4 regions of the Mesorhizobium sp. M0088 genome follow, and region 2 is predicted to be linked to each of the others. Evidence: predicted binding sites of a transcription regulator. Region 2 holds the regulator's gene; each other region holds the start of a gene.
What was found. Region 2 encodes LexA, which represses DNA repair genes until DNA is damaged. Its sites were predicted from a motif close to TGTTCNNNNTGTGTTCNG; they were not measured.
Positions count from the first base shown of each region.

Region 1: NKJ67_RS05440 (PA0069 family radical SAM protein) is a predicted target of LexA. The motif match lies at 4,699-4,716, and genes of this name have one in related genera.
Region 3: dinB (DNA polymerase IV) is a predicted target of LexA. The motif match lies at 5,046-5,063, and genes of this name have one in related genera.
Region 4: NKJ67_RS16490 (ImuA family protein) is a predicted target of LexA. The motif match lies at 4,394-4,411, and genes of this name have one in related genera.

Region 1 is NZ_JAMYUI010000003.1:228,546-236,239, forward strand. Features, by position in the region: gene NKJ67_RS05405 (S49 family peptidase) at 1-652, shown strand, start outside; gene NKJ67_RS05410 (membrane protein) at 781-966, shown strand; gene NKJ67_RS05415 (4-(cytidine 5'-diphospho)-2-C-methyl-D-erythritol kinase) at 987-1,886, shown strand; gene moaB (molybdenum cofactor biosynthesis protein B) at 1,873-2,427, shown strand; gene NKJ67_RS05425 (GFA family protein) at 2,569-2,991, shown strand; gene NKJ67_RS05430 (hypothetical protein) at 2,999-3,973, opposite strand; gene NKJ67_RS05435 (glycosyltransferase) at 4,116-4,640, opposite strand; gene NKJ67_RS05440 (PA0069 family radical SAM protein) at 4,791-5,945, shown strand; gene rnhB (ribonuclease HII) at 6,097-6,795, shown strand; gene NKJ67_RS05450 (F0F1 ATP synthase subunit B) at 7,017-7,508, opposite strand; gene NKJ67_RS05455 (F0F1 ATP synthase subunit B) at 7,519-7,694, opposite strand, start outside.
Region 2 is NZ_JAMYUI010000024.1:13,697-21,390, forward strand. Features, by position in the region: gene gltX (glutamate--tRNA ligase) at 1-806, opposite strand, end outside; gene NKJ67_RS25765 (ComEC/Rec2 family competence protein) at 909-3,371, shown strand; gene lexA (transcriptional repressor LexA) at 3,365-4,105, opposite strand; gene kynU (kynureninase) at 4,515-5,762, opposite strand; gene kynA (tryptophan 2,3-dioxygenase) at 5,833-6,669, opposite strand; gene NKJ67_RS25785 (AMP-binding protein) at 6,666-7,694, opposite strand, start outside.
Region 3 is NZ_JAMYUI010000035.1:19,174-26,867, reverse strand. Features, by position in the region: gene NKJ67_RS31575 (SDR family oxidoreductase) at 1-426, shown strand, start outside; gene NKJ67_RS31570 (FGGY-family carbohydrate kinase) at 515-2,116, shown strand; gene NKJ67_RS31565 (cupin domain-containing protein) at 2,263-3,285, shown strand; gene NKJ67_RS31560 (excalibur calcium-binding domain-containing protein) at 3,414-3,755, shown strand; gene dinB (DNA polymerase IV) at 3,769-5,016, opposite strand; gene NKJ67_RS31550 (winged helix-turn-helix transcriptional regulator) at 5,261-5,677, opposite strand; gene NKJ67_RS31545 (dihydrofolate reductase family protein) at 5,813-6,412, shown strand; gene NKJ67_RS31540 (2OG-Fe(II) oxygenase) at 6,427-7,170, opposite strand; gene NKJ67_RS31535 (methylated-DNA--[protein]-cysteine S-methyltransferase) at 7,167-7,694, opposite strand, start outside.
Region 4 is NZ_JAMYUI010000012.1:159,367-167,060, reverse strand. Features, by position in the region: gene NKJ67_RS16500 (error-prone DNA polymerase) at 1-1,905, opposite strand, end outside; gene NKJ67_RS16495 (DUF6504 family protein) at 1,902-3,377, opposite strand; gene NKJ67_RS16490 (ImuA family protein) at 3,319-4,371, opposite strand; gene NKJ67_RS16485 (metallopeptidase family protein) at 4,555-4,977, shown strand; gene NKJ67_RS16480 (hypothetical protein) at 4,985-5,410, shown strand; partial or broken gene NKJ67_RS16475 (metallopeptidase family protein) at 5,464-5,576, shown strand; gene NKJ67_RS16470 (GIY-YIG nuclease family protein) at 5,692-5,961, opposite strand; gene NKJ67_RS16465 (DUF1737 domain-containing protein) at 6,142-6,348, opposite strand; gene NKJ67_RS16460 (HpcH/HpaI aldolase/citrate lyase family protein) at 6,399-7,274, opposite strand.

The sequences.
Region 1 (7,694 bases), on a different contig from region 2:
GGTGCAGTCTCGGCTGATCTTCAAGCGCATCCGTGACCTGGCCACGGAAAAGAACAAAAAGGTACTGGTCTTCGTCGAGGATGTCGCGGCGTCGGGCGGCTACATGATCGCGGTCGCCGGTGACGAGATCTTCGCCGATCCGTCGTCCATCGTCGGTTCGATCGGCGTGGTATCGGCCTCGTTCGGCTTCCCTGAACTGATGAAAAAGATCGGTGTCGAGCGCCGTGTCCACACCGCCGGCCAGAACAAGGCGGTGCTCGATCCGTTCAAGCCCGAGAAGAAGGAAGATGTCGAACGGCTGAAGGCGCTGCAGCTCGAGGTGCACGCAACTTTCATCGACCTCGTCAAGGAGCGGCGCGGCACGAAACTGAAGGACGACCCGGACCTGTTCACCGGCCTGTTCTGGACAGGCATCAAGGGCCTCGAACTCGGTCTGGTCGATGCGCTCGGCGACATGCGCACTGTGCTCAAGACCCGTTTCGGGGCGAAAACCCAGCTCAGGCTGATCACGACACCGCGCGGTTTTCTTAGCCGCTTCGGCCTGTTCGGCTCAAGCAAGGGCTTTTCAGCGCCCGATATCGTAGCCGCTGCCGCCAGCGGCGTGATCGATGCGGCGGAAGAGCGCGCATTGTGGTCTCGCTTCGGGCTTTGAAAACCCGGCAAAACCGTCTAGCATGAGAGCTTGAGTTTCATGCATGTCGTGTTCCCAAAAGCGGGTCGGCATGCATCAACCGACCCGACCGGCCGCCTTCGCCGGCCCAGCGTGGGAGGAGTTTTGGCATGCCGCAGATCATTTTCTTCGCCGTCGTTGGCGTTGCCGCTTATTTCGGCTACCGCACCTTCATTAGGGAAGCCGAGCGCGTGACCGCCAAGGTGCGGCGCACAGAAAAGCAGACGGCCAACGGCGCGATCGGCACTTTGGTCAAGGATCCGAAGACCGGCGAATACCGGCTGGCCAAGGACTGAGCATCATCCCGCAGACGATTGTGGACACCGACATCGGGTCGCGTAGCTGGCACGCACACGCCAAAATCAATCTTGCGCTGCATGTCACAGGCAGGCGCCCTGACGGCTATCATCTGATCGAAAGCCTGGCGGTGTTCACGCGTTTCGGCGACAGGGTCGAAATCGCGCTCGCCGATAGCGATGAATTTACCGTGTCCGGCCGTTACGCTCCGGCCGTTCCTCTCGACGCCAGCAATCTTGTGCTCAAGGCGCGCGATGCCCTGCGGCAGACAGCCGGGCACGAGAGAACACCGCCGGTCGCTATCCGGCTCGAAAAGAACCTGCCGGTTGCCTCCGGCGTCGGCGGCGGTTCGAGCGACGCGGCGACCGTGCTGCGCGGGCTGGTGGAGACATGGGCGCTGGACATCGACGGCGCAGAGCTGGCGCGGATCGGCCTTTCGCTTGGCGCCGATGTGCCGATGTGCCTGGCGGCAAAGCCGCTGGTGGCGCGCGGCATCGGGGATGAACTGTGGATGGTGCCGGATTTTTCGGCGCTTGGCCTGGTGCTGGTCAATCCAGGCACCCCGGTGTCGACGGCGGATGTCTTTGCAGCGCTTTCCCGGCGCGACAATGAGGCCTTGCCGCCGCTGCCGCGCGGCATCGATTTTCACAGCCTGCGCAACTGGCTGGAGATTACTCGCAACGATCTCGAGCCCGCGGCGCTGGCGATGCAGCCCGCCATCGGCAGGGCGCTTTCCTGGCTGAACAAGGCCGGATCGGGTTTTTCACGGATGTCCGGGTCCGGCGCCACCTGCTTCGGCCTGTTCGAGACCGGCAATGTCGCCAAGCGCGCCGCTGCCGAGATCCGCGGCCGCCAGCCCGACTGGTTCGTTGCCGCGACGCGCAGCATCGCATCGGAGGGCGCAGATGTCCAGAATTGACGAGAGCCGCTCCTTCATTCCCGTGCGCATCGCGGTGCTGACCGTTTCGGACACGCGCAGCCTCGCCGACGACAAATCCGGCCAGACGCTGGCCGACCGCATCACCGAGGCCGGCCATCGGCTGGCGGCCCGCGATATCGTCACCGACGACCGCGAGAAAATCCGCGACACGGTTCTGGCGTGGTCACAGGACAAGAATATCGATGTCGTCATCACCACCGGCGGTACCGGCTTCACAGGCCGTGACGTGACGCCGGACGCGCTGGAGCCGATCTTCGAAAAGCGCATGGATGGCTTTTCGGAAGTGTTCCACCGGATTTCCTACGACAAGATCGGCACCTCGACGATCCAGAGCCGGGCGACCGGCGGCGTCGTCAACGCCACCTTCGTCTTCGTGCTGCCGGGTTCGCCAGGCGCCTGCAAGGACGCGTGGGACGGCATCCTGAAAGCGCAGCTCGACTACCGGCACACGCCATGCAACTTCGTCGAGATCATGCCGCGCCTGGACGAGCATTTGCGGCGCGGCAAATCGGCTCCGTAAAAGCCGAGGCAAAGCGCCGGTTCCACGCCGCGTTCGCCAGGCAAAACAGCACCGGCGCCTTTGAAACCCCATTCCAAACCGGACCTCGGAAAAGTACCTTCTCTGAAGGCGATCATCGCCGTTCACGACAAGGCAGCTACGATGACCGTGCACACCGGTGGATGCCATTGCGGCAACATACGCCTTGAATTTTCAACCGAGCTCGAGCCACCGCAAACCGAAGTTCGCGCTTGCCAATGCTCGTTCTGTGTCAGACATGGTTCGCGCGCCGTTGCCGATCCGAATGGCAGACTGGTCATCTCGGTCAAGGACGAGACGCAATTGCGGAGATATCAGTTCGGGCTGAGGACGGCCGACTATCTGATCTGCCGGCGGTGCGGTGTCTACGTCGCCGCAATCGCCAGAGATGACGATGCAAGGGCGATCGTCATCATCAACGCCCTGGACGACCGCGAACGGTTCAACCAGGAGCCGGTCCGCGTTGACTTCGATACGGAAAACAGGGCGCAGCGCCAAGCCAGACGCCGCACACACTGGACACCTGTCGAGATGAGCTTCGGATAGGCAGCTCTCAGCGGATAACCGGCTCGCCATGAAACCGTCGGCGCGACGGCGGCGATACGCCGAAGCCGACTTCCATCATCAGTCGCGGCGTGCGTGCCGGCACGGTGCCCATATGAAAGCCAAAGGGGTCCTCGACGAAGCCGAGACCAGCCTCGCCGGTCAGCGTCACCGGGCTCTGCTCGCCATAGACATCCAGAACCTGCTGCGCGGGATGACCGACCAGAAGGGTAAGCTGGTGCTTGAGGCTGCGGCGCTTGTGGCTGCCCCTGACATAGACATGCGGACCGGTGTCGGCGTCGACCGGCTTGAGGTAGAAGAAGAATTTCAGCATGCGCCAATCATCGAGGTCGAAATGATACTTGCCGAGCGAGGCGAGGTTCTTGTCGGCGTCCGAAGCCGCACCGGTTGGAAAACTCCACCAGACGCGCGTCGTGATCAGTTTTGCCTGGCCGCCGAGATAGTGCGCGGCAATATCCAGAAGCAGCGGATCGCGCTGGATGGCAAGCGCCGCCGGGCAGTCGAGGATGCGCTCGAAAAAATGCCCGCTGAGCAGCGAGCGGCCAAGGCGTTTCTCGGCCTCGGCATGTTCCCCCGGCATGAATTCGAGACGGCGGTCGAAATTGCCGAAGCAAGGCGTGCGCCCGGCGAAGTCGGCGATCTCTTCATGGATATCAGGCGGCAGGACCAGGCCTGAGAACAGCCCGTCGGAGCGCAACGCATCGACGACCGCTCCCCGTTCGACACCGGCAAACATCGTATCCCCGGCATTGGCGACCGGGCGGGCGCGTTTTGCGCCCAGCCAATGCATGCGGCGTCCGGGCATTGTGCGCGCCAACACGAACATCGGCAGCCAGGCAGGGTTCTCCCGCAGGTCCGTCAGATAGGTTGGAATACGCACGGCGATGCGCCGCAGCAGGCTGCCGTTGCGCGCAATGGCCTCGAGACTGGCCGCGCCGGATGTGTCGGGGGTTGAAAGCTTCATTGGGTCCTCGGCTATGAGAGCACCACCGATGCCGCATCGGTGCTCGCCTCTCGGCATGTCCCAAACCCAATTCCCGCTTGAACGGAAGCTAACCCCGCGTCAGATTTTGTGCAATGCACAATGACCTGAGCAACTGCAAAAATCACGTCGACGAGCGGCGCTCCTGCTTGGCCGGCGCCATCCAGATCTCCGCGTCGAGCCGCTTCGTCGCGAGGCCGCGGGCGATGGCCTCGGCACTGCCGGCACTCTTGGCCGCGGCCGCCGCCTGACGCTTGCTGATCAGCAATCCGTCGGCCAAGGCGCGGTTTCCCGAAAAGACCCGGGCCAGGAATGGCGTGCGGCTGGCTCGCGTGCGCGAAAACCGTGCCGCCATGGTCTGCCTTGCCGTATGGGCGACAACCTCATCGATCCAGCCCTCCGCCATCCGCGCGCCCGGTTCCAGGAGCAGCAACCAATCCCCCTTGGCCTGGCGGATACCGGCAGCGACACCGTCCGTCACGTACTGACAGCCGGCATGCTCGGCCACACGATGCGTCTGATCGGTGGAGCCTGTGTCGCAAACGATGACTTCACGCACCACGCCTTCGACCGCGCCGCCGATCAGCGAGGCGAGCGTGCGGGCTAGGCCCTCCTCGTCATTGCGGGTTTCGATGAGAACACTGAGCATCCTTAGCCGAATAGCGGAAAGCGCCGGACAGCGCCAGTTTTTGCATCGCACCATAGAAAGTTCTTGCTTTGTTCTCTTCAACGAAATAGGAATAATTTCATGAGCAGAGCGATTCGACACAACATGGACAGTCCCTGGGAGCGGGCGAAGATGGAACAGATCGTGCGCGCCGACATTGCGGCTTTCGGAGCAGGAAGAGCCGAGATGGCCAACGCGATGGTCGAGCAGAGCGGCCTGCGTGTCCGCCCGGACCGCAACCGCGGCAGGTCAGCGGGCATCAATCCGTCCGGCCGGTTCGAGCCGGTCAGCCGGCACGTGTTCGACGATGGCTGGAATTCGCTGGAGGAACTGCCACCCTTCAAGACCGAAGTGCAGGTCGAGAAGCCGCGCACAATCATCACCCGCAACGAATCGCCCGACATTTCCTTCGACCGTTCCATCAACCCCTATCGCGGCTGCGAGCATGGCTGCGTCTATTGCTTTGCCCGCCCGACGCACGCTTTCATGGGCCTGTCGCCGGGTCTGGATTTCGAATCGAAGTTGTTCGCCAAGCCTGATGCGGCGCGCTTGCTTGACAAGGAGCTTTCGAAAGACAGCTATCAGCCGCGCACCATCGCCATCGGCACCAACACCGACCCCTACCAGCCGATCGAGAAGCAATACCGGATCATGCGCGAAATCCTCGAAGTGCTGGAAGCGCGCGGCCATCCAGTCGGCATCGTGACAAAGTCCGCTCTGGTGACGCGCGATATCGATATCCTGTCACGCATGGCCGAACGCGGGCTCGCCAAGGTGGCGCTGTCGGTGACGACGCTCGACCGTATGCTGGCGCGCACCATGGAGCCGCGCGCGTCGACACCGACCAAGCGGCTGGAAGCGATCCGGCAGCTTTCGGATGCCGGCATCCCGGCCTCGGTCATGGTGGCGCCGATCATTCCGGGCCTGACCGACTCGGAAATGGAACGCATCCTCGATTCGGCACGTGCGGCCGGCGCGCGCGAAGCCGGCTACGTGATCCTGCGCCTGCCATTGGAGGTCAGCCCGATCTTCAAGGATTGGCTGCTGCGTCATTATCCCGACCGCTACCGCCATGTGATGTCGCTGGTCCGGTCGATGCGTGACGGCAAGGACTACGATTCGGAATGGGGCAAACGCATGAAGGGCGCCGGTCCCTATGCCTGGCAGATCGGCCGGCGCTTCGAGATCACAGCCAAGCGGCTCGGCCTCAATGCCGAACGGCGCACGCTGCGGACCGACCAGTTCGTTGCCGCCGGGAAAGACCAGGTGCAGCTGACGCTGCTTTGAGAGACAATTCATCGCGGTGGTTTGATCCGTCGCGGCACCAGAATCCCGTCCGGCCTGCCCCGGCCTGCAGACGGTGCCCTCCCGGTCCGGCGCCCCACCCGACCCGGAGGGACTTGCGGAGAATCAGAGCCGATGCGAACCTCGCCGCAACATGGCTCGCGCGCGTTCTGATTCTCCGCCTCTCTTTGAGATCATCGAGAAGCCCGACTTCTCCTTCGAGACGAAGGCGATGGCGGAGGGGCTGTGGCCGGTTGCCGGGATGGACGAGGCCGGCCGTGGCCCCCTGGCCGGGCCGGTAGTCGCCGCGGCCGTGGTGCTCGATCCCGCCAACATTCCCGACGGCCTCGACGATTCCAAACGCCTCAGCCATCTGCAGCGTGAAGCCTTGTTCCTGCGAATTCTCGGCTCTGCGCAGGCGATCTCAATGGCCTCCATCAGTGCCGAGGGTATCGACGGCAGCAACATCCTCAAGGCAAGCCTGGAAGCCATGCGCCGCGCCCTGGTAGGGCTGTCGGTCAGACCGAAGCTCGCCCTTGCCGATGGACGCGACGTGCCGCCTGGCCTGCCTTGTGAAGGGCGCGCGCTGATCAAGGGCGACCAGCGTTCGCAGTCGATCGCCGCCGCCTCGATCGTCGCCAAGGTGATGCGCGATCGCATGATGTGCGGCTGCGGCAACCATCACGACCGCTACGGCTTCGAAGTCCATATGGGCTACGCCACGCTTCGCCATCGCACGGCAATCGAGGCGCATGGCCCGGTGGCGCGGCTGCATCGCGTATCGTTTTCGCCGTTCAGGCTGGGTGGCGCTGAAGTGGTTGAGGAAGAGAGCTTCGTCGGAATGGATAGCTGATCTCCCCCTCGAGGGGGAGATGGCCGGCAGGCCAGAGGGGGTCGCCGCGCGTGAAACGCCGACCTTATCTGCGCTGCAAAATGACGTCGCGCCCGGTCGAGCCGACCCCCTCTGTCGCCTTTGGCGACATCTCCCCCTCAAGGGGGGAGATTATCCCCGCCCACAACAAAAAAGCCGCCAGGTTGCCCGGGCGGCTTTCGATGATTGGCTAGAGGGACCCTCTAATTCAGCTTCGACTTCACGTCCGCAAGCGATGCCTTGAACAGATCGGCACCGGCCTTGGCGTCGATCTTGCCGGCAAGCAGCGCGCGCGCTGCCTCTACGGCGATGTCGACGGCGCTGGCGCGGACTTCGCTGATGGCGTCACGCTCGGCCTGGCCGATCTTCTGCTCGGCAAGCGCGGTGCGCCTGACAACATAGTCCTCGGTCTTCTTGTGCGCTTCGGCGGCAAGCAAGTCGGCTTCGCGCTTGGCGGCGGCGACGATGTCGGCGGCCTCCTGCTCGGCTTCCTTGCGCTTGCGCTGATACTGGCCAAGCAGTTGCTGGGCTTCCTCGCGCAGCCGGCGCGCTTCGTCGAGTTCGTTGCTGATCCTTTCGGCGCGGGCGTCGAGCGCCTTGGCGATCAGGCGAGGCACCTTGATGTAGACGGCAATGCCCAGGAAGATGACCAGGGCAACCGTGGCCCAGAGCGTCGCGAGAGATGTGGCGTCCATGATGCGCTCCTCACCGGGCCACGGATTTGACCGCGGCCGCGATCTCTGCCTTGCTGGCCTTGCCGCCAACCAGGGCTTCGACAATCGCCGAAGCGGTGTCCTCGGCGATGCTGCCGACTTCCTTCATGGCATTGGCCTTGATGGAAGAGATGCGGGCCTCGGCTTCGCCAAGCTTGGCGTCGAGCG
Region 2 (7,694 bases):
CGCGCCAGGTAATTGAGCAGCGCCTCCGGCAGGTAGCCCATGGCGCGATAGGCCTCGACGCCAAGCGCGCCGTGCCGCTTCGACAGCTTGGCGCCATCGGCGCCGTGGATCAGCGGGATATGCGACATGGACGGCACGTTCCAGCCCATGGCGTTGTAGATCACGGTCTGGCGAGCGGCGTTGGTCAGATGATCGTCGCCGCGAATGATATGGGTGACTCCCATATCATGATCATCGACGACGACGGCATGCATGTAAGTGGGATTGCCGTCAGAACGCAGGATGATGAAGTCATCGAGATCCTTATTGGGAAAGCGCACCTCGCCCTGGACACGGTCATGGACGATGGTCTCGCCTTCGGTCGGCGCCTTGATACGAATGGCGCCCTTGACGCCTGCGGGCGCCTCAGAGGGGTCGCGGTCGCGCCAGCGGCCGTCATAGCGGGGCGGCAGCCCCTTGGCTCTGGCAGCCTCGCGCATGGCCTCCAGTTCGGCCGGCGTGGCATAGCAATAATACGCCTTGCCCATGCGCACGAGCTCCTCAGCCACCTCGCGGTGGCGCGGCGCACGCTCGAACTGCGACACCGGCTCGCCGTCCCAGCTCAGGCCAAGCCAGGAAAGCCCGTCGAGGATGGCAGCCGTCGCGGCTTCATTGGAGCGTTCGCGGTCGGTGTCCTCAATGCGCAGCAGCATCGTGCCGCCAGTGTGCTTCGCATACAGCCAGTTGAACAGCGCCGTGCGCGCGCCGCCTATGTGCAGATAGCCGGTGGGCGAAGGGGCAAAACGGGTGACGACCTTGTCGGACATGGAACTCTCGGAAACCATCTGAAGCGGGGTGCGGTTGCGCGGGCTTTCGCGCGCCCGGCGTTCATGTAGCATAGGGTGTCGAGGGCGCAAGGGGCAGACCCGATGGCTGGACGAGGCTGGGGCTCGGATCAGGGCGAGGACGCTGCCATCGGCGTCAGCGAACGGTCCCTGTTTGCGCCTCGGCCAGCCCCATTACCGCCGCCATCGCCCCTTGTGCCGGATCCCGGCAAGGCGCCCTTGCAAGCGGATGTCGCCGCCTCTGTTCCTGTTGCCGAAACCGGCAGGATCGTTCGCGTGCGCCGGCAAATCAGCCTGACATCACTGCCTCGCCTGCGCCACAGCGTGAACACGGCGGCGAGCCTGGAACTCGACCGGGGCGTGGCCTTCCTGCTGGTGCCGGTCTGCCTGGCGATCGGAGCGATCGGCTATTTTTCGCTGACGGCTGAACCCGACTTTGCGAGACCTGTCGCGGTTGTCATCTTGACGGGGATCTGTGCGCTGGTCTCGCGCTCATGGCCAAAGACCCATCTGTGTTTCATGGCGGCGCTTTTGTGCGCCCTAGGACTGCTTGCTGCCAAGGTCGAGACGTGGCGTGCGGGCACACAAATGTTGGGCTCGGAAATCTCGACGCAGGTGACCGGCCGCGTCGTCTCGCTCGACCGGATGGAAACTGGCCGCATCCGGCTGACCATCGACGTGACATCGACCGCAAGACCGAAACTGCGCTATGCGCCGGAACGGGTGCGGCTTTCGGCACGCAAGATCCCGGCTGACGTGACCGCAGGCTCCCTCATCACTGGATATGCCAAGCTTTTGCCGCCGACCGGGCCGGTGCGGCCGGACAGCTATGATTTCTCCTTCGACAGCTATTTTGCCGGCATCGGCGGCAGCGGGTTCTTTCTCGGCAACCCCAAGCTTGTCGTCAGCGATGATGGCGACATGCCGCTGCCGGCCCGAATTTCCTCTAGCGTGGAAAATGCCCGCGAGGCCATCGCCGACCATATCAGGGCGAGCGTCGGCGGCGCCGAAGGCGAGATCGCCGCGGCGCTGATCGTCGGCGTGCGCGCCGGCATTCCCGATGACATCAATGAGGCGATGCGACGTACCGGCATCTACCACATCATCTCGATTTCGGGACTGCACATGGCGCTGGTCGCAGGCACCATCATGGGCTTGCTGCGCGGCGCCTTCGCCTTGTTTCCCGACTTTTCCGCGCGTCGCCCGGTCAAGAAGTATGCCGCCGTCGCCGCACTGTTCTCGATCGCGGCCTATCTCATCATCTCTGGAGTCGTCGTTGCCGCCGAGCGCAGCTTCATCATGCTGGCGGTGATGCTGATTGCCGTGCTGTTCGATCGAGCAGCACTCACCATGCGCAATCTGGCGATCTCGGCGATCGCCGTCATCGTGGTGTCGCCGCATGAGGTGGTCGGCCCGAGTTTTCAGATGTCGTTCGCCGCGACCGCGGCTCTGGTCGGCGCCTATGCCGGCTGGGCCGATCACCGCGCGGGAAAAGCAAGACCGCCGCCCCCAAAGCGATCCATGCCCGGTTTCCTGACGCGAAAGTTCGTGCTCGCGGCAACCGGCCTTGCCATGACCTCCATCATCGCCGGCAGCGCCACGACGCTGTTTGCCATCTGGCATTTTCAGCGTGTGTCGCCGCTCAGCCTGTTCGCCAATCTGGCGGTTATGCCGATCGTTACCGTCGTCATGTTCCTGGCTGTCGCAAGCGCGCTGCTGATGCCTTTCGGATTGGATTGGCCGGCCCTCTACCTGATGGGCAAGGGTCTGACGGTGATGATCGCCATATCGGGTTGGATCTCCGAACGTTCGCCTGTCGATGGGGTTGGGCTGATTTCGCAGCAATCTGTCCTGCTGGTGACAATTGCCCTGGTCATCGCGACGATGGCGACAACTTGGCTGCGGCTCGCTGCTCTGCCATTCGCGCTGGCAGGCTTGCTGACCGTCTCGGATACGCGCACGCCGGATGTGCTGATCTCGGAAGACGCCCGGCTGGTGGCGTTGCCGATCGGTGGCGGCGAGCTTGCCGTCAGCCGGGAACGGCCGAACGAATTCACCGTCGACAACTGGAAACGCGCCCTGACATCAGAAACCATCGTCGTGCCAGAGGTGTTCGACAAGAGCGATGGGCAATTCGACGTCGCGGACGCCGTTGAGCTACCGCCGGGATCGCCGTTCTATTGCTCCTCAGGCGTTTGCGTGGCCAGGCATATGTCCGGTGCGATCATTGCCTATGTCGAGGACCGCAAGGACACCTGGAAAGCCTGCGGCTTCGCCGAGCTGATCGTCATCAATGACGCCACCGCCTATGACGCCTGTCACAATCCGCTGGTTCTCGTCATCACCAAGCGGCAACTGGCTCGCAAAGGCAGTGCCGCCGTCTTCTTCGATCGCCAGTCGGCGACCACGCCGGCGACAATCAGCTTCGCGGTGAACAGCCCATATCGGCCCTGGCACACGCAACGCAAATACTCTCGTGAGGCGAGGGGGCTGGCACCCTTCAAGAAACCCGAGAAGCCAGCGGCCAACCCGCAGCCGCCTCAGTAGCGGCGGATGAGGCCGACGAGCTTGCCTTGCACCTTGACCCTGTCTGGGCCGAAAATACGGGTTTCATAGGCCGGATTGGCGGCTTCGAGCGCAATCGAAGCGCCCTTGCGGCGGAACCGCTTCAGCGTCGCTTCCTCTTCATCGACCAGCGCCACGATGATCTCGCCGGGGTTCGCCGTGTCGGCATTGCGGATGATGACGGTGTCGCCGTCGAAGATACCGGCCTCGATCATCGAGTCGCCCTTGACCTCCAGCGCATAGTGGGCGCCGCCCATGATCATGTCCGGCGGCACGGAGATCGAATGCGTCTGATGCTGGATGGCATCGATCGGCACACCGGCGGCGATACGGCCCATGACCGGGATCGACACGGCGGAGACCGCATCGTCATCATTGCCGGGCGAGGGCATCCGCGAAGGCGCCGGCTTGATCTGCCGGCCAAGGGCACCACCCTGACCGAGACTGCCCTGGATGACGCTTGGCGAAAACTTCTTTGCCGCGTTGAGGCCGGGCGCGATGGAGTCCGGCAATCGCAGCACTTCCAGCGCCCGTGCCCGGTTGGGCAACCGGCGAATAAAGCCGCGCTCCTCAAGTGCGGTGATCAGCCGATGAATCCCGGATTTGGAGGCAAGGTCGAGCGCCTCCTTCATCTCGTCGAAGGATGGCGGAATGCCGCTCTCCTTCAGGCGTTCATGGATGAACATCAGCAGTTCATGTTGCTTGCGTGTCAGCATGGCGGCCCCCAGATTACCTGAAACCAGAATCGAAAAACAAACCCAGAACAAACACTATCTGTTCCAGTTGTGTTCTGCAACCGTTTAAAGTTTAATGAATTTGTTAAGGCTGCTGAAATTATTTGGGCTTGCCAGCGGGTCGCGATCGACAGGCGCCAACCACGGCAATGCGCCTGCTCACATTGAAACCATTATGGTTAATGACCTGTGGCTCATCCTCGACCCAAGGCTTGGCATCATCTGCCGATCGACCTCCACAAGGGACGCTATCAATCTTCGGGACGTTCGTTTGCCGTGAACGAAACGGAGCCAAAACGCCAACGTCTGTTGGCATTTGTGGCTGGAATTCAGCCCTCCGTCATCTGCCGGGCAGTGAGGGCGGCGACGGCAAATCGCGGAGATCGTTGCGTCAGGTAACGGCTTCCTTGACGGCGAAACGCTGGTCCTTCCATGCGCCCGTGCGCAGAATATCCTCCAGCACCTCAACCGCCAGCCACACATCCTTGTAGCCGACATAGAGCGGCGTGAAGCCGAAACGGATGGTCGATGGCGCGCGAAAATCACCGATGACGCCGCGCTCGATCAGCGCCCGCATGATTTGATAGCCGTGATCGTGAAGGAACGACACCTGGCTGCCGCGCCTGGTCGCGTCGCGGGTGGTCTCCAGCGTGAGGCCATAGGCGCCGCACTTTGCTTCGACGAGCTGGATGAACAGTTCCGTCAGCGCGACGCTCTTTTTTCGCAATGCCGCCATGTCGACGTCGTTCCAGATGACAAGCGCGCCTTTGAGCGCCCGCATCGACAGGACAGGCTGGGTGCCGCACAGAAAGCGGCGGATACCGGTGCCGGCAACATACCCCCGTTCGAAGGCAAAGGGCCGCGCATGGCCCCACCAGCCGCTGAGCGGCTGGCTGATATCGCCGTGATGGCGCTGCGCGACATAGATGAAGGCCGGTGCGCCCGGACCGCCGTTGAGGTACTTGTAAGTGCAGCCGATGGCGAAATCGGCATTTGCCTGATCGAGCTCGACGGGCAGGGCGCCGGCGGTGTGGCATAGATCCCAGACGATCAGCGCTCCGGCCGCATGAGCCTTGCGCGTCAGCGCCGCCATGTCGCGCAGTTCACCCGATTTGTAGTTGACGTGGTTGACCAGCACCACCGCGACGTTTTCGTCGATCAGCTCTTCGATGGTGGGCGCGTCGACGCCCGCGAGGCGCAGCAGGACGCCGTCCCGTGTCGAGGCCACGCCTTCGGCGATGTACAGGTCGGTGGGGAAACTGTCACCCTCGGCGACGATGACCGACCGGCCCGGCCGCATCTCCAGCGCCGCATGCAGCACCTTGTAGATGTTGGTCGACGTCGTGTCGCAGACGACGGTCTGGCCGGCCGCGGCTCCAATCAGGCGTCCGAGTTGATCGCCGAGTTCGATCGGCATCTCGAACCATCCGGCCGTATTCCAGGCTCGGATGAGGTCCTGGGCCCATTCCTGGGTTGCCGCCTGCTGCAGCTCGCCGAAAACGGCATGAGACGCTGCCCCCAGTGAATTGCCGTCGAGATAGATCACCCCCTCCGGCAGAATGAAACGGTCGCGCATGGCCCGCAGCGGATCTGTGGCATCCATCGCTTCGACTGCGGCGAGATCAGGAAATCCACTCATGGTCAGTCAGTCCCCGGTGTTCGCGAAGGGTGTTCCGCCGCCGCGCGTCGCTGTTTTCATTTCGACGATGTCAGAGCCGGGTGCGGACCGTCCACAGTTCCGGGAACAGCACCACCTCGAGCATCTTCTTCAGATACGAAGCACCCGACGTGCCGCCGGTGCCGCGTTTCAGACCGATGATGCGCTCAACCGTGGTGACGTGGTTGAAGCGCCAGCGGCGGAAATAATCCTCGAAGTCGACCAGCTTCTCTGCCAGTTCGTAGAACATCCAGTAGCGCTGCGGATCGCGGTAAATGGTTTGCCAGGCGACCAGCACCTCTTCATTCTCGGTTCGCGTCTCACGCCAGTCCGTGCGCCTGGCATCGGCACCGATGTCGAATCCGTTGCGCGCAAGCAGCAGCAGCGCTTCGTCGTAGAGCGATGGTTCGGTCAGGATCGCTTCCAGCTTTCCGCTCAGGTCGGGCCGGTGCTTGTGCGGCCCGAGCATTGCCAAGTTTCGGTTGCCGGCCATGAACTCGATGGCGCGATACTGCCAGGACTGGAAACCCGAGGACTGGCCGAGCGCGTCGCGGAACTCGGTGTATTCGCTCGGCGTCATCGTCCGCAGCACATCCCAGGCATTGTTCAGCTGCTCGAAGATCCGCGCAACGCGCGACAGCATCTTGAAGCTCGGCTCGAGCCGGTCGGCGCGGATGGAACGGATCGCGGCGCCGATCTCGTGCAGAGCGAGCTTCATCCAGAGTTCGGAGGTCTGATGCTGGATGATGAACAGCATCTCGTCATGCGCCGATGACAGCGGCGTTTGGGCCTCCAGCACTTTCTCCAGGTGCAGGTAGTCGCTGTAGGACATGCGCTCCTTGAACGACATCTGGGCGCCTTCGGACGCCGGATCGTATGGCTCGCTCAATCGATTTTCTCCGTGCGCAGCCGGAAGCGCTGGATCTTGCCGGTCTGGGTCTTGGGCAGGGCGGCGATGAATTTTACCGATCGCGGATATTTATAGGGCGCGATCATTGCCTTGACATGGTCCTGCAGGCGCTTGGTGGTGAGGGCGTCGGGCGCGACGCCCTGCGCTAGCACGACATGCGCCTCGACGATCTGGCCGCGTTCGGCGTCCTCGGCGCCAATGACAGCGCATTCGGCGACATCCGGATGCGACAGAAGTGCGGCCTCGACCTCGGGTCCGGCAATGTTGTAGCCGGCGCTGACGATCATGTCGTCGGAGCGGGCGGCGAAATGGAAGAAGCCGTCCTCGTCCTGCGTGAAGGTATCGCCGGTGAGGTTCCAGCCGTCGCGCACGTATTCCTTCTGCCTGTCATCGGCCATGTAGCGGCAGCCGGTCGGTCCGCGCACCGCAAGCCTGCCGGTCGCGCCGCGTGGCACCTCGCGCATCTCGTCATCGACGACGCGCGCCTCGTAGCCGCCCACCGGCTTTCCGGTCGACGCGGGCTTCATGTCGTCAAAACGGTTGGAGATGAAGATGTGCAGCATCTCGGTGGCTCCGATGCCGTCGAGGATCGGCTTTCCGGTCTTTTGTGTCCACTCTTCGAAAACGGGAGCAGGCAAGGTTTCGCCGGCCGAAACGGCGACGCGCAGCGATGACAGGTCCGCTCCTTCATCCATGGCCTTCAGCATGGCGCGGTAGGCAGTCGGCGCGGTGAAAGAGATCGTCGCTTTGTAGGTCTCGATGATGTGGATCATGTTGGGTGGCGTCGCCTGCTCCAGCAGCGTCGCCGCCGCACCGAAGCGCAGCGGGAAGATGGCGAGTCCGCCAAGGCCGAAGGTGAAGGCCAGCGGCGGCGAGCCGACGAAGATGTCGTCCGGCGTCACCTCCAGGATTTCGCGGGCGTAGGCGTCGGCGATGATCAGCAGGTCGCGGTGGAAATGCATCGTCGCCTTCGGAACGCCTGTTGTGCCCGAGGTGAAGCCGAG
Region 3 (7,694 bases), on a different contig from region 2:
CCCGACGCCTGGGACCGGATGCTCAACCTCAACATCAATGCCTGCTTCCGCTCGATCCAGGCGGTGCTGCCGCACATGATCGAGCGCAAGACCGGCGACATCATCGTCACCAGTTCGATCGCCGGTCTGGTTCCGGTGGTCTGGGAGCCGATCTACACGGCCTCCAAGCACGCCGTGCAGGCCTTCGTCCACACGGTGCGCCGGCAGGTCGCCAAGCACGGCCTGCGCGTCGGTGCGGTGGCGCCCGGCCCGGTGGTGACGGCACTGGTCGACGACTGGCCGAAGGCCAAGCTCGAGGAAGAACTCGCCGCCGGTGGCCTGATGCAGCCGCGCGAAGTGGCCGAAGCGGTGATGTTCATGCTGACCCGCCCGCGCAACGTGACGATCCGCGATCTGGTGATTTTGCCGCAGAGCAATGATCTCTAAGCGAATAGGGAATAGGGATTAGCGAATAGGGAAGAATCCAACGACCTACCTACTCGCTACTCGCTACTCGCCAAACCGAAGGTTTCACATGCCCCACTATCTCGGCATCGACGTCGGCACCGGCAGCGCGCGGGCCGGGGTGTTCGACCACACTGGAAACATGCTCGCCTCTGCCAAGCGCGATATCGAGGTCTGGCGCGAGGCCGGCGACATTGTCGAGCAGTCGAGCAACGACATCTGGCGGGCGGTGTGCGCGGCCACGCGGGAAGCGGTCGCTCAATCGGGCGTGGCGCCCGAGGCGATCGCCGGCATCGGGTTCGACGCCACTTGTTCGCTGGTGGTGCTGGGCGAGGGCGGCGTGCCGCTGCCGGTGAGCAGATCCGGCAATTCGGAACGCAACATCATCGTCTGGATGGATCACCGCGCGGTCGAGCAGACGCGCCGCATCAACCGCAGCGGAGAGGCGGTGCTGAATTATGTCGGCGGCGTCATCTCGCCGGAGATGGAAACGCCGAAACTCCTTTGGCTGGCCGAAAACCTGCCCGACACGTTCAACGCCGCCTGGCAGTTCATGGACCTCCCCGATTTCCTCACCTGGCGGGCGACCGGCAGCCTTGCCCGCTCGGTCTGCACGGTGACTTGCAAATGGACCTATCTGGCGCATGAAAGCCGCTGGGACGAGGCCTATTTCCGCACCATCGGACTAGGGAGCCTGGCCGACGAGGCATTCGCGCGCATCGGCACGCAGATCGTGCCGGCGGGTGCCGCACTTGGCAGCGGGCTGACCGCGCAGGCGGCTGCGGACCTTGGCCTCGTCCCCGGCATCGCGGTAGCGGCCGGCCTGATCGATGCGCATGCCGGTGGCGTCGGTACGGTCGGTGCGCGCGGCGAGTTCGGCAGCGTTCTGTCGCGCATGGCCTATGTTTTCGGCACCTCGGCCTGCACCATGTCGTCGACCGCGGTGCCGGCCTTCGTCGACGGCGTCTGGGGTCCGTATTTCTCGGCCATGGTGCCGGGCCTGTGGCTGAACGAGGGCGGCCAGTCGGCAGCCGGTGCTGCTATCGACCATCTGGTGCGCATGCATCCCGCGGCTGGCGAAGCGACCGCCAAGGCGCAAGCCGAGGGGCTCAGCCTCAGCGCCTGGCTGTCGTTGCAGGCGCAAAGCCGCAACGGGGCCGCAGCAACGCCGGCGCTGGTCGGCGGTATCCATGTGGTGCCGGAGTTTCTCGGCAACCGCGCACCTTTCGCCGACCCGGACGCGCGAGCGCTGATCGCCGGGCTCGATCTCGACACCAGCCTCGACAGCCTGGTCGGGCTCTATGTCGCCGGCGTCTGCGGGCTGGGCTATGGCGCGCGCCAGATCGTGCGGGCCGAGCATGACAAGGGCATTGCCGTCGACACCATCGTGGTCAGCGGCGGCGCCGGCCAAAGCCCGCTGGTGCGCCAGCTGCTTGCCGACACGACAGGCATGGTGGTGGTGGCGTCGACCTCGCCGGAACCGGTGCTGCTCGGCTCGGCGATGCTGGGCGCGGTCGCCGCCGGTGCCTACAAGGATCTGACGCGGGCGATGGCCGGCATGTCGGAACTCGGCGAGGTCTATCATCCCGACGCTACGCTGGGCGGCTGGCATGCAAAACGCTTCGCGGCGTTCGAGCTGCTGCAGCAGGCGGGCAAGGCGATCAGGGGCTGAAGCGAGCGATTCCTGTCTGGCTTTGTCAGGAGCGTCGCGAACACCGCTTGGCGGTTTAGCCGGAAGCTGGCAGCTTTGTCCTGTCGTGGATCCTCTAGCAGCATGGCAGTGCGACGAGGGCAGGGGGACAGGACCAGGGAGGCCCTATGGCAGACGATAAAGCGCCCGTGCCATTCGCATCGGACAGCGTGCCATGGACGGAATGGTCCGATGTGCCGCGCTTCGGTGTGCGCTACCGGCATCTTTCGCTTGCCGCCCTCGGCGAGAATTACCATGTCGGCGTGGCGATCGAGGAACTGCCGCCGGGCAAGCAGACGTCGCCGGCGCATTACCATATTTTCGAGGAAGAGCATGTCTTCATCCTCGAAGGGATGCTGACCGCTTATGTCGGCGACGCTGCCTATGCCATGACGACTGGCGACTACATCTGCTTTCCGGCTGGTGCCGCGGCGGGGCATTGCCTCATCAACACCGGCGGCGCGTCGTGCCGCTATGTCATCGTCGGCGAGCGCAACCCGAATGACGTGGTCGTCTACACGGCCTCCAACAAGGTCCTGGTGCGGGCGCTGGGCAGGCGCGCGATCTTCGACCTCTCGGCAACCCGAACTTACTGGGACGGCGAGAACACCGGCCTTGCCGCCGGCGATCCGCTGCCGTCGGATGTGATGCCCGGTATCACCAAACCCCCAGCCGCGCCGATCCCGCCTGTCGCCAGCGATGCCGTCGAATGGAAGGTCGAGGGCGAAGGCCCGCGGTTCGGCGGCCGGTCCAGGCATCTGACCTATGCGGCTTTGGGACGACCAGACTATCATGTCGGCATGCTGATCGAGGCGCCGGCCCCCGGCATGCGCCTGGCGCCCAGGCACTACCACATGCTCGAAGAGGAGCACGCGCTGATTCTGGAAGGGCAGGTGACGCTGCTGCTTGGCGAGGAGCGTCACGAGATGAAGGCCGGCGATTATGTCTGCTTTCCCGCCGGCCTGACGGTCGGGCATTCCTTCCTCAACAGCGGTACGGAACCGTGCCGCTATCTGATGATCGGCGAGAAAAATCCCAAGGAGGTCTGCGTCTATCCCGATTCCAACAAGATGGCGGTCGACGCCTTGCGCCGGCGCGACGGCATTTTCGACATGGGAGCGGTGAGGCGGTACTGGGACGGCGAGGCATAGAACTGGCGTTTCGCTATCCAATAGCCGCGCTCTGAACGCAGGAAACCGTTCGGAGATGACCGTTATTGCTACTGTACCTGGGTGACGCTAGTCTGGTTCGGGCACTCCAACCGGGGAGTTGGCGGGGAATGCTCCTGCCATTCTTGCGACGGCCTTCACCCTATCACCGTCGCCGCCTTGGCAGGCTGAGATGGGTGGCCTTGTTTGCGCCGTTCATTCTGTTGTCGGGCTATATCATCTATGGCTTCATCGGCATTCGGTTTGATACATCTCTCTCGGTGCTGAGGCACCTTGCGGCATTCCCGAACTGCACTGCCGCCCGTGCCGTTGGCCTCGCCTCTGCGCATAGGGGCGAACCTGGCTATTGGCCGACTCACGATGCCGACCATGACGGCATAGCCTGCGAGCCCTGGCACGGGACAAGCTCTAGTGGCGTCCGGGTCCATCGCTACTCGCGTACCGGCCCATAGCCTTGCCCTGGCCTCAAAGCTCCTTCTCCGCCAGCTCCCTGAATTCGTCGGGCACGGAGCGCGCCGCTTCCAGTGCCACCGTGCCGTAGCCGACCGCCTGTTTGCCGAAGCGTTCGCGGATCTTGTCGATGGCGCGGTCGGCGTCGAAGCGTGCCAGGCCTTTTCGGGTGCCGGGCCGGCGTTTCTCGTCGGCGAGGCCGAGCGGCAGTTCGAGCTGCAGCTCGAAGCTTTCCTCAAGATGCGACACCGAGATCGCCAGCAGCGAGATCGTTCTTTCGTGGGGGTTGTCGGCGAGGACGCCGCGCACCAGATCGCCGGCGATCTCGGCCAGCATCGCGGTCGCCGAGATCGGCTGGTCAAGCGTGATCGAGCGCGTGACGGCGCTGAGATCGGCAAAGCGCACGCGCACCGTCACCGTGCGGCCGGGCCGCGCCTTGGCGCGCAGCCGGCTGGCGACGCGGTCGGCCAGATGCAGCAGAGTGGGCACGATGATCCGCGCCACGGCGGGTTTTTGGCCCAGCGCCGATTGGGCGCCGGCCGAATGCGCGCGGCGATGCGTTTCGAGCTTTCGCGGATCGCGGTTCCATGACAAGGCAGCGAGCTTTTCGCCGGCGGCGGGACCGAGCAGCCGCGACTGCGCGCCGCTGTGCGTCCTGGCCAGCTGGCCGATGGTCTCGACGCCGATTTCCGCCAGCCGCGCCCTGGTCACCGGGCCGACGCCCCACATCAGCCCGACCGGCAGGTCGTGCAGGAAGGCGAGCTCGCTGCCGGGGTCGACCACCACTAGCCCGTCGGGTTTTGCCACCTGGGAGGCGATCTTGGCCAGATGCTTGGTGCGCGCCACGCCGATCGAGATCGGCAGGCCGAGTTCGGCCCGCACGCGGCGGCGGATGGTCGTTGCGATCTCCTGCGGCGAGCCGAACAAATGCGTGCAGCCGGCGACGTCGGCAAACGCCTCGTCGATGGAGATGCGCTCGACCACCGGGGTAAAATCGTCGAGCACCTTGATCGCCGCGTCGCCCAGCCGCTGGTAGTGGCTGAAATTGCCGCCGACGAAGATCAGCTGCGGGCACAGCTCACGCGCCTTGCGCCCCGGCATGCCGCCGCGCACGCCAAAGGCGCGGGCCTCATAGGAAGCGGCGAGCACGACGCCGCCGCCGACCGCGATCGGCTTGCCGCGCAGCGACGGATCGAGCAACTGCTCGACCGAGGCGTAGAAAGCGTCGAGATCGGCATGCAGGATGGTGGCTGTCGTTTCCATCGACCGCACATCCGCAGTTGCTGATAGATTGGAACAAATAAAGAACAAAGGTGGATCGTTGTCAAGCAAGCTGTGGAAAGCTCCCCCTTCTCCCCTTGTGGGAGAAGGTGTCGCCGAAGGCGACGGATGAGGGGTGTTCCAGGGAACGCCAGCGTCTCACTCCGCTGGAACACCCCTCATCCGTCTCGGCGCTGCGCGCCGATCCACCTTCTCCCACAGGGGGAGAAGGGAAACAGCGCAACGCCTAGACAATATGCTCCGATCGCAGCGCCGCTTTCATCTTTTCCAGCGCCGCTTCGCCGCCTGCCGCCAATTCGCCGGCAATCCTGGCCAGCTTATCGTCGGCCTTGCGGTGCTTGCTGCCCCAGGCGCCGAGCGTCGCCAGCACCGGCAAGAGGTCGATACCTGCCTCGGTCAGCCGGTAGACCGTTCTCAAGCCATGCGTCGGGTCGTCGCTTCTGGTGAGGATGCCTTCCTCCTGAAGCGTTTGCAGCCGCTCGGCCAGCGTGCGCGAGGAGATGCCTTCGTCGGATTGCAGGAATTCGCGAAAGTGCCTTTTGCCGGCGAAGGCCATGTCGCGGATGATGAGCAGCGTCCAGCGGTCGCCGATCAGTTCGAGCGACAGGTTGATCGGGCAGCCGGATTTTTCGCGCGTCGACATCTATGCTTCCATTTTTAAATCACTTTACTATTGACATCATTTTGACTACGCGTCAATGGTTCCAAATGTAAACCATTTATGATCGCGATGGCTCACCGGCGCACGCTTTGAGCCGGACGACCGAGGAGAACGACGATGAAAAAGCTGATCCTTCAGATGCAGATGTCGGTCGACTGCTTTGTCGGCGCCAATGAGGACCATCCCTGGCAGCTCTGGGAATGGGGCGACGACAGCGCCTGGGACGACGCGCTGAAGCAGGACTTCAACGCCGTTTTCGCAGGCGTCGATACCATCCTGCTCAGCCGCAAGATGGCACAGGAGGGCTATCTCACCCATTGGGGCAATGCGGCGAAGAAATTTCCGCGCGATCCGTTCTACGCCTTTGCGCAGCGCATCGTCGACGCACGCAAAGTGGTGCTCAGCGACAAGCTCGAGCAATCGGCCTGGGAGCCGGCTTGGGAGCGCACATGGGTCGCCAGCGGCGACCTGCCGCGTGAAGTTAATTTGCTGAAGGGGGGCGAGGGCGGCGACATGGCCGTCTTCGGCGGCGCCGGCTTCGCGTCGGCGCTGATCGCGGCCGGATTGGTCGACGAGTTCCAGCTGTTCATCAACCCAGCGGTGCTGGGTGCCGGACGCCGCATCTTCGACCAAGGCGGTTTCCAAAACCTGGCGCTGCTCGGCTCGAAGGCCTATGCCTGCGGTATGGTGGTCAACCGCTACGCGCCGTTGGGGTGAAGTGGCACTCTCGCTCACTTGGCATCGTGGAAAATAATCCCTACCGTGTGGCGCATGCCTGAGCGCAGCCGGCTGACGCCATGGCGCAGGTTGACCCGGTAATTGCCTTTGGTGCCCTGCACCGGCCGGTTGTGGACGGCGAACACAACGGCGTCGCCCTGCCGCAGCGGCACCACTTCGACTCGGCTCTGCATGCGCGGCCGCTGCTCGGTCAGCGCGAACTCGCCGCCTGTGAAATCCCGGCCCGGTTCGGAGAGCAGGATCGCCACCTGCAGCGGAAAGGCGAGATCGCCATAGAGATCCTGGTGCAGGCAGTTGAAGTCGCCAGGCACATATTGCAGCAGCAGCGGCGTCGGCCGTGTCTGGCCGGCGGCATGGCACTGCTCGAGAAACGCGGCATGCGTCGCGGGATAACGCATGGCCTGCCCCATGCGCTCGTTCCACCGATTGGCGACCTCGGCCAGCCTGGGATAGAGCGCGCTGCGCAGGCCACCCAGGAGGTCGGGCAAGGGATAGCGGAAATAGCGGTACTCGCCCTTGCCGAAGCCGTGCCTGGCCATATGGATGTGGCTGCGGAAATGCTTCTCCTCGGGATAGAGGTCGGCGATCTGTCGGCACTCTTCGGGCGACAGCAGCTTTTCAAACACCGCGCAGCCGAAGCCGTCCAGTTCGGCGGCAAGGGCCGGCCAGTCGTAACCGGCGATGCGTGTCTGAGCAGCTTCGACCACCGATGCGGCAATTTTGGCATGGGCATTCATATCGTAGCCTCCTTGTAGAGCAGGGCGCGCTTGCGCTCGAGGCCCCAGCGGTAGCCCGACAGCGTGCCGGCGGCGCGGACAACACGGTGACAGGGAATGCCCAGCGCGATTGCATTGGCCGCACAGGCCCTCGCCACGGCGCGGGCGCCGTTCGGCTGGCCGATATGCCGGGCGAGCGCGGTGTAGGTGATGGTGGCGCCGCACGGGATCGAACGCAGCGTGTCCCAAACACGCTGCTGGAATGGCGTGCCATGGCGCATGTCGAGCGGCAGGTCGAGGCCGCCGCCGGGCGTCTCAATGAAGCGCGCGATTGCCGCGAGATCGTCGCGCAGTGCGGCCTCGTCCTCGACCAGTATCTTGCCGGGGAAGCGATGGCCAAGGTCCCGCTCCAGCGCGTCGGCGTCGGAGCCGATCAGGATGGCGCAGACGCCGATGTGGCTGTGCGCCGTCAGGATTTTGCCGATGGAGGATTCGCCGATGGCGTAAGCGATGGTGCCGAGGGCGGCGACGTTGCAGGCGGCCAC
Region 4 (7,694 bases), on a different contig from region 2:
GCGCAGATAGGGGTGGACCATGTCGCCCTGGATCGGGCCCGGCCGCACGATCGCCACCTCGATGACAAGGTCATAAAAGGTTTTCGGCTCAAGGCGCGGCAGCATCGACATCTGGGCGCGCGATTCGATCTGGAAGACGCCGAGCGTGTCGGCGCGGCAGATCATCTTGTAGACCTGCTTGTCCTCCGGCGGCAGGGTGGCCAGCACATAGGGCTGCCCATACGGGTCCCTCGCCTTTGGATAATGCTCAGTGAGCAAGGTGAAGGCGCGTTGCAGGCAGGTCAGCATGCCGAGCGCCAGCACGTCCACTTTCAGGATTTTCACTGCGTCGAGATCATCCTTGTCCCACTCCACCATCTTGCGCTGGTCCATCGCCGTCTTGACGATGGGCACGATCTCATCGAGCCGGTCCCTTGTGATGACGAAGCCGCCGACATGCTGCGACAAATGGCGGGGAAACCCCATGATCTCGTTGGCGCGTTCCATCACATGCCGAGACACCGGATCGGTGCGGTCGAGGCCGCCGGCGCGGGCTTCCTTCTCGCCGAGCTCCGAGGTCGACCAGCCCCAGATCGAGCCGGAAAGGGACGTCCTGATATCCTCGGACAGGCCCATTGCCTTCGACACTTCGCGCAGCGCCGACCGGCCGCGATAGCTGATGACGGCGGCGGCAAGTGCTGTGCGCTTGCCGCTGTATTTCGTATAGATGTATTGCATCACCTCTTCGCGTCGCTCATGCTCGAAGTCGACGTCGATATCCGGCGGCTCGTTCCTCTCCTCGGAAATGAAGCGCTCGAAGAGCGTATCGATCTTGTCGGGTCCGACTTCGGTGATGCCGATGCAGAAGCAGATGATCGAATTGGCGGCCGAACCACGTCCTTGGCAGAGAATGCCCTGGCCACGGGCGAATTTGATGATGTCGTAGACGGTCAGGAAATAGCGGGCGTAGTTGAGGCGCTCGATGAGAGTGAGCTCTTCCTGGATGCGCTTGATCACCGAATCCGGCACACCCGCCGGATAGCGGTTGGCCGCTCCCTCCCGAGCCAGCCGCTCCAGTTCAGCCTGTGGGCCAAGACCCGATTCCGTCGGCTCGTTCGGATAATTGTACTGAAGGTCGCTCAACGAAAAGGTCAATTCTTCCGCAAACCGCAAGGTCTCGGCCAATGCTTGCGGATGCCTGCGGAACAGGCGCGCCATCTCCATTGGCGGCTTCAGATGACGCTCGGCATTGGCGGTGAGTTGCAGCCCGACCTCGGCGACGGGCGTGTTGAGGCGGATCGCGGTCAGCACGTCCTGCAGCGGGCGCCGTTCGGCCGTGTGGTAGAGAACGTCGTTGGTCGCCATCAGCGGAATACCGACGCTCTCGGCAAGAGCCGCGGCCTGCTCGATGCGGAAACGGTCATTGCCGGCGTAGTCGGGCGAAACGCCAAGCCGCAGGTTCCTGCCGAAGCGGCCTTTGAGGCCTCGAAGCAGGGGAAGACTATCTTCCGCGCCCGCCGACAGACCGGGCAGGACTGCGAGTGACATCAGGTCACCCCATTCGAGGAGGTCGCCGCGCTGGAGAAGGGTGGCGCCTTTTTCGTTCTCGTCGCGCAGATTGGCTTGGGTGAGCATGCGGCACAGATGCCCCCAGCCCTTGCGGTCCTGGGGATAGGCGAGGATGTCCGGCGTGCCGTCGCCAAAAACCAGCCGGCAGCCGGGATGATAGGAGAGTTTTTCGACCTTGGCCTGCTGCCAGGCGCGCACCACGCCGGCCACCGTGTTGCGGTCGGCAAGCCCGATCGCCGAGAAGCCCAGGAGCTTGGCCGCGACCACCAGCTCCTCCGGCTTGGAGGCGCCGCGCAGGAAGGAGAAATTCGACTGGATGCCGAACTCGGCAAAGGGAATGACGGTCAGCGCGTTCATGCGAAGACACCATGCATGAACCAGCGCGGCGGCACCTGCGTGTTGCCGTAAAGACCTTGCCGGTAAAGCCAATAGCGGCGACCATCGGCGTCCTCAATACGGAAATAGTCGCGGGTTGACGTGATCGGATCGCTCGCTGCCTCGCGCCACCATTCGGCGGCGATGCGTTCCGGCCCTTCGGCGCGCGTGACCCGGTAGAGCGCGCGCCGCCAGCGGAAGTTCAGCGGTGGTCCTTCCGGCATTTCAGTGGCCGGCACATCGATGGGTTCGGGCGAGCGGAACAGCCGGATCGGCCGTTCCGGCGGAAAAATGGTTTTTGGTGCCTGCAGCCTGTCCGGCTTCTTCGGCGGCGTGGTCCGGCGCGGCGCTTCGGTGAAGGGGATCGTGGCGACGGCACGCTCCGGCAGATGGCTTTCGACCGCGACCGGCCGGAGAACCGCCCCCTCGCCGAGCCGGGCGCGGATGCGGTCGGCGAACAGCGCGATATCGGCACCGTCGTCGGTCGTTTCGCCAGTCAGATCGGCCTGCTGCATGCCGAAGGTGGCTGCCGCCAACACCGAGAGCCGCACCAGATCGAAACCATAGCCGGCATCGATATCCTGTTCGAGCGCGGCCAACCTTTCATGGAACAGTTTCTGGATCAGCATGGGTTCGCGCATCGGCCGCGAGGTGCCGAGGGCGATGCGGCTGACGGCGCCGTCGACGCGAAAGAGCAGCAGCGCCAGTGTCCTGGCACCCTCGCCGCGGCGCTCGAGATCGGTTTTCAAGGTCGCCGCCAGCATGCCCACCAGCCGTTCGATGTCCTCGGTCAGGGTGATGGGTTCGGCGAGGTGGCGTTCGACCGAAAGCGGCGCGACGGGAAGGCGCGGCGACACCGCTTCGTCGAGACGGCCAAGCGCCTGATCGAGGCGCAGGAGCAGCAAGGCGCCAAAGCGGCGGGCGAGCGGCGCGCGCGGTGCCGCCATGACGGCGCCCGCCGTGCGCAGGCCGACGCTTTCCAGGCTGGTGCGGGTCGCCGGTTCGATGCGCAATGCGGCCAGCGGCAGGGGTGCCAGCAGCGCTTCCTCCTCGCCTGACACAACGATGCGGTCGCCGCAAAACCGTGCCGCCGCCCAGGCCGCGCCCGGCGTCGCGGCAAGCCCGGCACGGACATCGAAACCCTGATGGAAGAAGCGCGACAGGATGTCGTCCAGCATGGCACGTTCGCCGCCGAACAGATGGGTGCAGCCGGTGACGTCGAGAAACAGGCCGTCCGCGCCATCCAGCGCCACCAGCGGGGTGTAGCGGTCGCACCAGTCGGCAAGGCCTTCGAGCAGGCGGCGGTCGGCTTCCGGATCGGCCTCGACGATGTCGATCGACGGATGCATGGCGCGCGCATCGGCGATGCCCATGTCGCGCTTCAGGTGCAGCGCCTCAGCCCGCTCGTCGAGGGCCGAGATGCGCTGTGCGTTGCGGTCGCGATGGCTGATCACGAGCGGCGGGTGAGATGGGTGATCCGACGGCCGGGAACGCCAGGACCGCCCCAGACGCTGGCGCAGGACCCTTTCCGCCGCCAGATAGGGAAACCACAGGGACAGGATTCTTTGGCCGGTTTCTTCCCCCACCTGCTCCTTCGTCGCCCGCTCTTTCGTCGCCCGCTCTTTCGTCGAATGCGCATTCATCGGGGTTCCACTCCAGTGTGAATTGTCCAGGCAGGGCCGTGCGGCTCTTGCCGATGGTGAGGGTGAAGGCCGGGCGGCCGATCGAGCCGGCCAGCGGCCCGGCGATGGTGTCGCGCGGCACCGCCGGTGCCGACGTGACGATGAGGCGGACGGGTGCCGCCGTCGGTTCGGGCTCGGCCGCCTGCCGCAGCAGGAACACCGGGCGGCCGGCCGCTTGCGCCCTTGCATGCAGCCGGCGTGTCGCGGTCAGGTCAAGCCGCTGCGGATTGCCGCGAATTTCGAGGATGACCGCGGCGAGCGCCGTCATCCGGGCCGCCTCCTCGGCGACCCACAGCGCATCGACAAGTCTCGGTGCCTCGGAAAACAGCAATTGCTCCGGCTCGATGCCGAACGAGGCGTGAAGCCCCCTGGCATAGGGAAAGCCGGCCTCGCGAAAGATCTCCGATGTGCCGATCCACAGCACCGGCAGCCCCGGCGTTTGCTTGAGGATCAGGCTTGTGAGCGACAAAGCGAAGCCGGCGACGGCCCCGGCATCGCGGGTTTGCGTGCCATGGATTTCGCTCAGGGCGGCCTTCGGCAGGCCGCCGCTCAGGGCGGCGTCGAGGCGCTCGACGCCAATAGGCAGGAACGCATCCGGCAACGCCGCGGCAATGCCACGCCGGACGATTGTGAGATCGGTGTTGACGTCGGCATCAAAGGGCGCGGCGGCCGGCGCAGCCAAGCGCTCGGGCAGCGTTCCCTCGATTTTCGCGATCTGGCGGCGCAGGGCAAAAACAGTCTCCCGCGCCACGGCGGTCATCGCCATGACGGTCAGCTTCCACTCACATTGTTCCTGTTATGTTCCCTATAGATTCCAGAGCGCATCTCAAGAGTCAAGCAGACACATGGGGAATTTATTCCTCTCCGCGCGGATGGCGCAGGCGCATCGGCCCGTGTCATTTGCCGATTACGGTGCGAAAGCCTATATGCCGGGATCAAAGGACAAAGCATGGCCCGCATCTACAAGACCCGCACCTGGCACGACGAACTCTCGCCCTCGATGGACGAAATGGAGTTCCTGGCGCTGGAGGCGTACGCCCATCTGCCGGAGGATTTTCGCAAGCTGACCGGCGAGATCGTCATCCAGATCGCCGAGTTCCCGACCGACGAGATCATGGACGATCTGTCGTTGGAGACGCCGTTCGACCTGCTCGGCCTGTTTGAGGGACGCGGCATCGCCGAGCGCTGGAACCCGCAGACCGGCGAAGGCCCGAACCGGATCACGCTCTACCGCCGCGCCATCCTCGACTACTGGTCCGAGAACGAAGAGACGCTGGGCGACATCGTCACCCACGTGCTGATCCACGAGATCGGCCACCATTTCGGCCTGTCGGACGATGATATGGAGAAGATCGAAGAGGCGGCCGAGTAGCACTCAGATGACGGAAGCAGAATTTGCCGACCTGATCGATTGCAATTGGCCGTACCACGACATTTCACAAAGCCGGGAACTGATCGCAACCGCCATCGGGATTTCGCCGAATGCCGCTTTCCTCGCACTTAGTGAGCTTTGCCATCTGCCCGCAAGTGCTGCCATCGAACCGGCCACTCTCGTTGCCCTGGTCGATTTCTGGCTATCCGAATTCGACCACCCGATGGCACCTATGACAGCGGAATGCGCGATCTCCATGATTGAACGCAAGCGGTTGCCGGTTCCTGAAATCCTTACGAGAATGGATTCCGTCTCCGGCTATCCCGGTCTCCTTGCAGCGCTATCGATCCTCTATTTCGGCTGCGATGACGTCGAGGGCCGCGCAGACGCACGGTTCAACGAAATCAGAGCCGCCTGGGAAAATCTGGCGTAGCTGGTTACTGATCGACCAAGCGCTGTATTCGGCCCTCATTCCTGACCGTCGATATCCTTGACTACTGGTCCGAGAACGAAGAGACGCTGGGCGACATCCACGAGATCGGTCACCATTCGGCCTGTCGGACGATGATATGGAGAAGTTCGAAGAAGCGGCCGAGTAGCCCCACACCTTCGTCATCCTAGGGCGGAGCAAGGAGCGAAGCGACGCGGCGCAGACCCTAGGATCCATGCCGTGACGGCGATGCTATGCTCCGGCGGTGCAAGAAACCCGAGCGGCTACCAGCCGGTTCCACGAAAGAGCTCGAACCACTCCGGATTGGCCGTTTCGATCAGCTCGATCTTCCATTGTCGAGGCCAGCGCTTCAATGACTTCTCGCGCTGGATGGCATCGGTAATGTCGAAATATTCCTCGTACCACACCAGCCGCTGTACGCTGTAGCGACTCGTGAAGCGCGAGCCCTGGCCGGCCTTGTGCTCAGGCATTCGACGGCCGAGATCGTTGGTGACGCCGATATAGATGGTGCCGCGGTTCTGACTCGCGGTCATATAGACGTAGCCGGTCGTGGTTTCAGGGTAGCGAGCGTTGATGCGCGCACAAGCGCCATTTTGATCCGCCGCATTCTACGGCCAATGTCACGGCATGGATCCTAGGGTCTGCGCCGCGTCGCTTCGCTCCTTGCTCCGCCCTAGGATGACGAAGAAAGAGAGAGTCCTCAGCGCTGTCCCCTACCAGTCACTCAGCTTGGTATCGGGCCCGTATTCCTGGCCGTCGACATCCTTGACCACGGCCTGGCCGCAACGCATCGTCTTGGCCTTCTTGTCGTAGGCATAGGTCGGCGAGCCGAACAGGTGCCAGCCCTTGTTCAGCGCCGCCGTCACCTTGTGGCAGAAGCTGGCATCGTCCGGGCCGGACAGAAAGCGGTAGAGTTTCATTGTTCAGTCCTGTCGTGAGTAGCCATAGCCCGCTCGCATCCATCGAGCATTTATGCCCCGATGGCGGCTGCCTTCGCCAGCAGTTTTTCGGCCTGCGCCAGATGCAGGCGCTCGACCATCCTGCCGTTCAGCGCGATCACGCCCTTGCCGGCATTCTCGGCGAGCGCGAAGGCTTCCTTCACCGAGCGCGCCTCGGCCACGGCTTCCGCGGAAGGTGCGAAGGCACGGTTGGCGGCTTCGATCTGGGCCGGGTGGATGAGGCTCTTGCCGTCGAACCCCATGGCCGCGGCTTCCGCGCATTCACGGGCAAAAGCGTCGAGGTTGCGAAAATCGTTGGAGACCCCGTCGAGCATATCGATGCCGCCGGCGCGCGCGGCCAGCACCATCTGCATCAGCCATGGCACGAGGTAACGTCGGTCAGGCATTGCCAGAATGCCGGTCTCCTTGACCAGATCATTCGTTCCGGCAACGAAACAATTGAGCCGCGAGGCCGGATCGCGGCCAAGCTCGGCGATGGCGCCGATGTTGAGCAGCGCCTTGGGCGTCTCGATCATCGCCCATAGTTTCACGCTGTCGGGAGCAAAATTGTCGTCAAGCACATCGCCGGCCTCGAGCAGGTCGCGCGGCGTGTCGACCTTGGGCAACAGGATGCCGTCGGGCTCGCAGCCTGCGGCAGCCAGCAAATCGTCGGCGCCCCATTCGGTTGCCAGCGCATTGATGCGCACGATCATCTCGCAGCGTTCGTTGGGGCGGTTGGCGAAAATGCCGGCCAGTTTTTCGCGAGCGCCGATCTTGTCGGCCGGGGCGACGGCATCCTCGAGGTCGATGATGACTGCATCGCAGGCAAGCTGCGCGATCTTAGCCAGCGCCTTGTCGTTGGAAGCCGGGATGTAGAGCACGGAGCGGCGCGGGCGATAGGTTTCCATGGGTGATCTATGCCGCTTGTGGGTGGGTGAGGCAAGCGCGCAGGGCTGTGCCTGAGGCGAGCCAATCGCGAAAGCTGGTGCTGCCCCTCACTGTCCTGCCGGACATCTCTCCCCGTAAACGGGGCGAGAGGAGCTGGCGGCAACGCCGGCGCCTTTCTTGCGACGCTGGAGATTGGCGAAACCGGCGACAAGAGCGTTCCTCGCCCCGTTTACGGGGAGAGGATGCCGGCAGGCAGGTGAGGGGCAGCGCCGACGTTAGAAAGATGGCGAATTCGACCTCAACAATTGCCTGCACGAAAACTGCACACGCTTGCGGAAAACCTCCTCCGATCCGCCGTGCTGCCTCCCCGCCGGCCTGACAAACAGGTGGCATGCAAAAGCGAGCAAAACCCCGTCTGCCTTACCGGCTGCGCCGCGAAG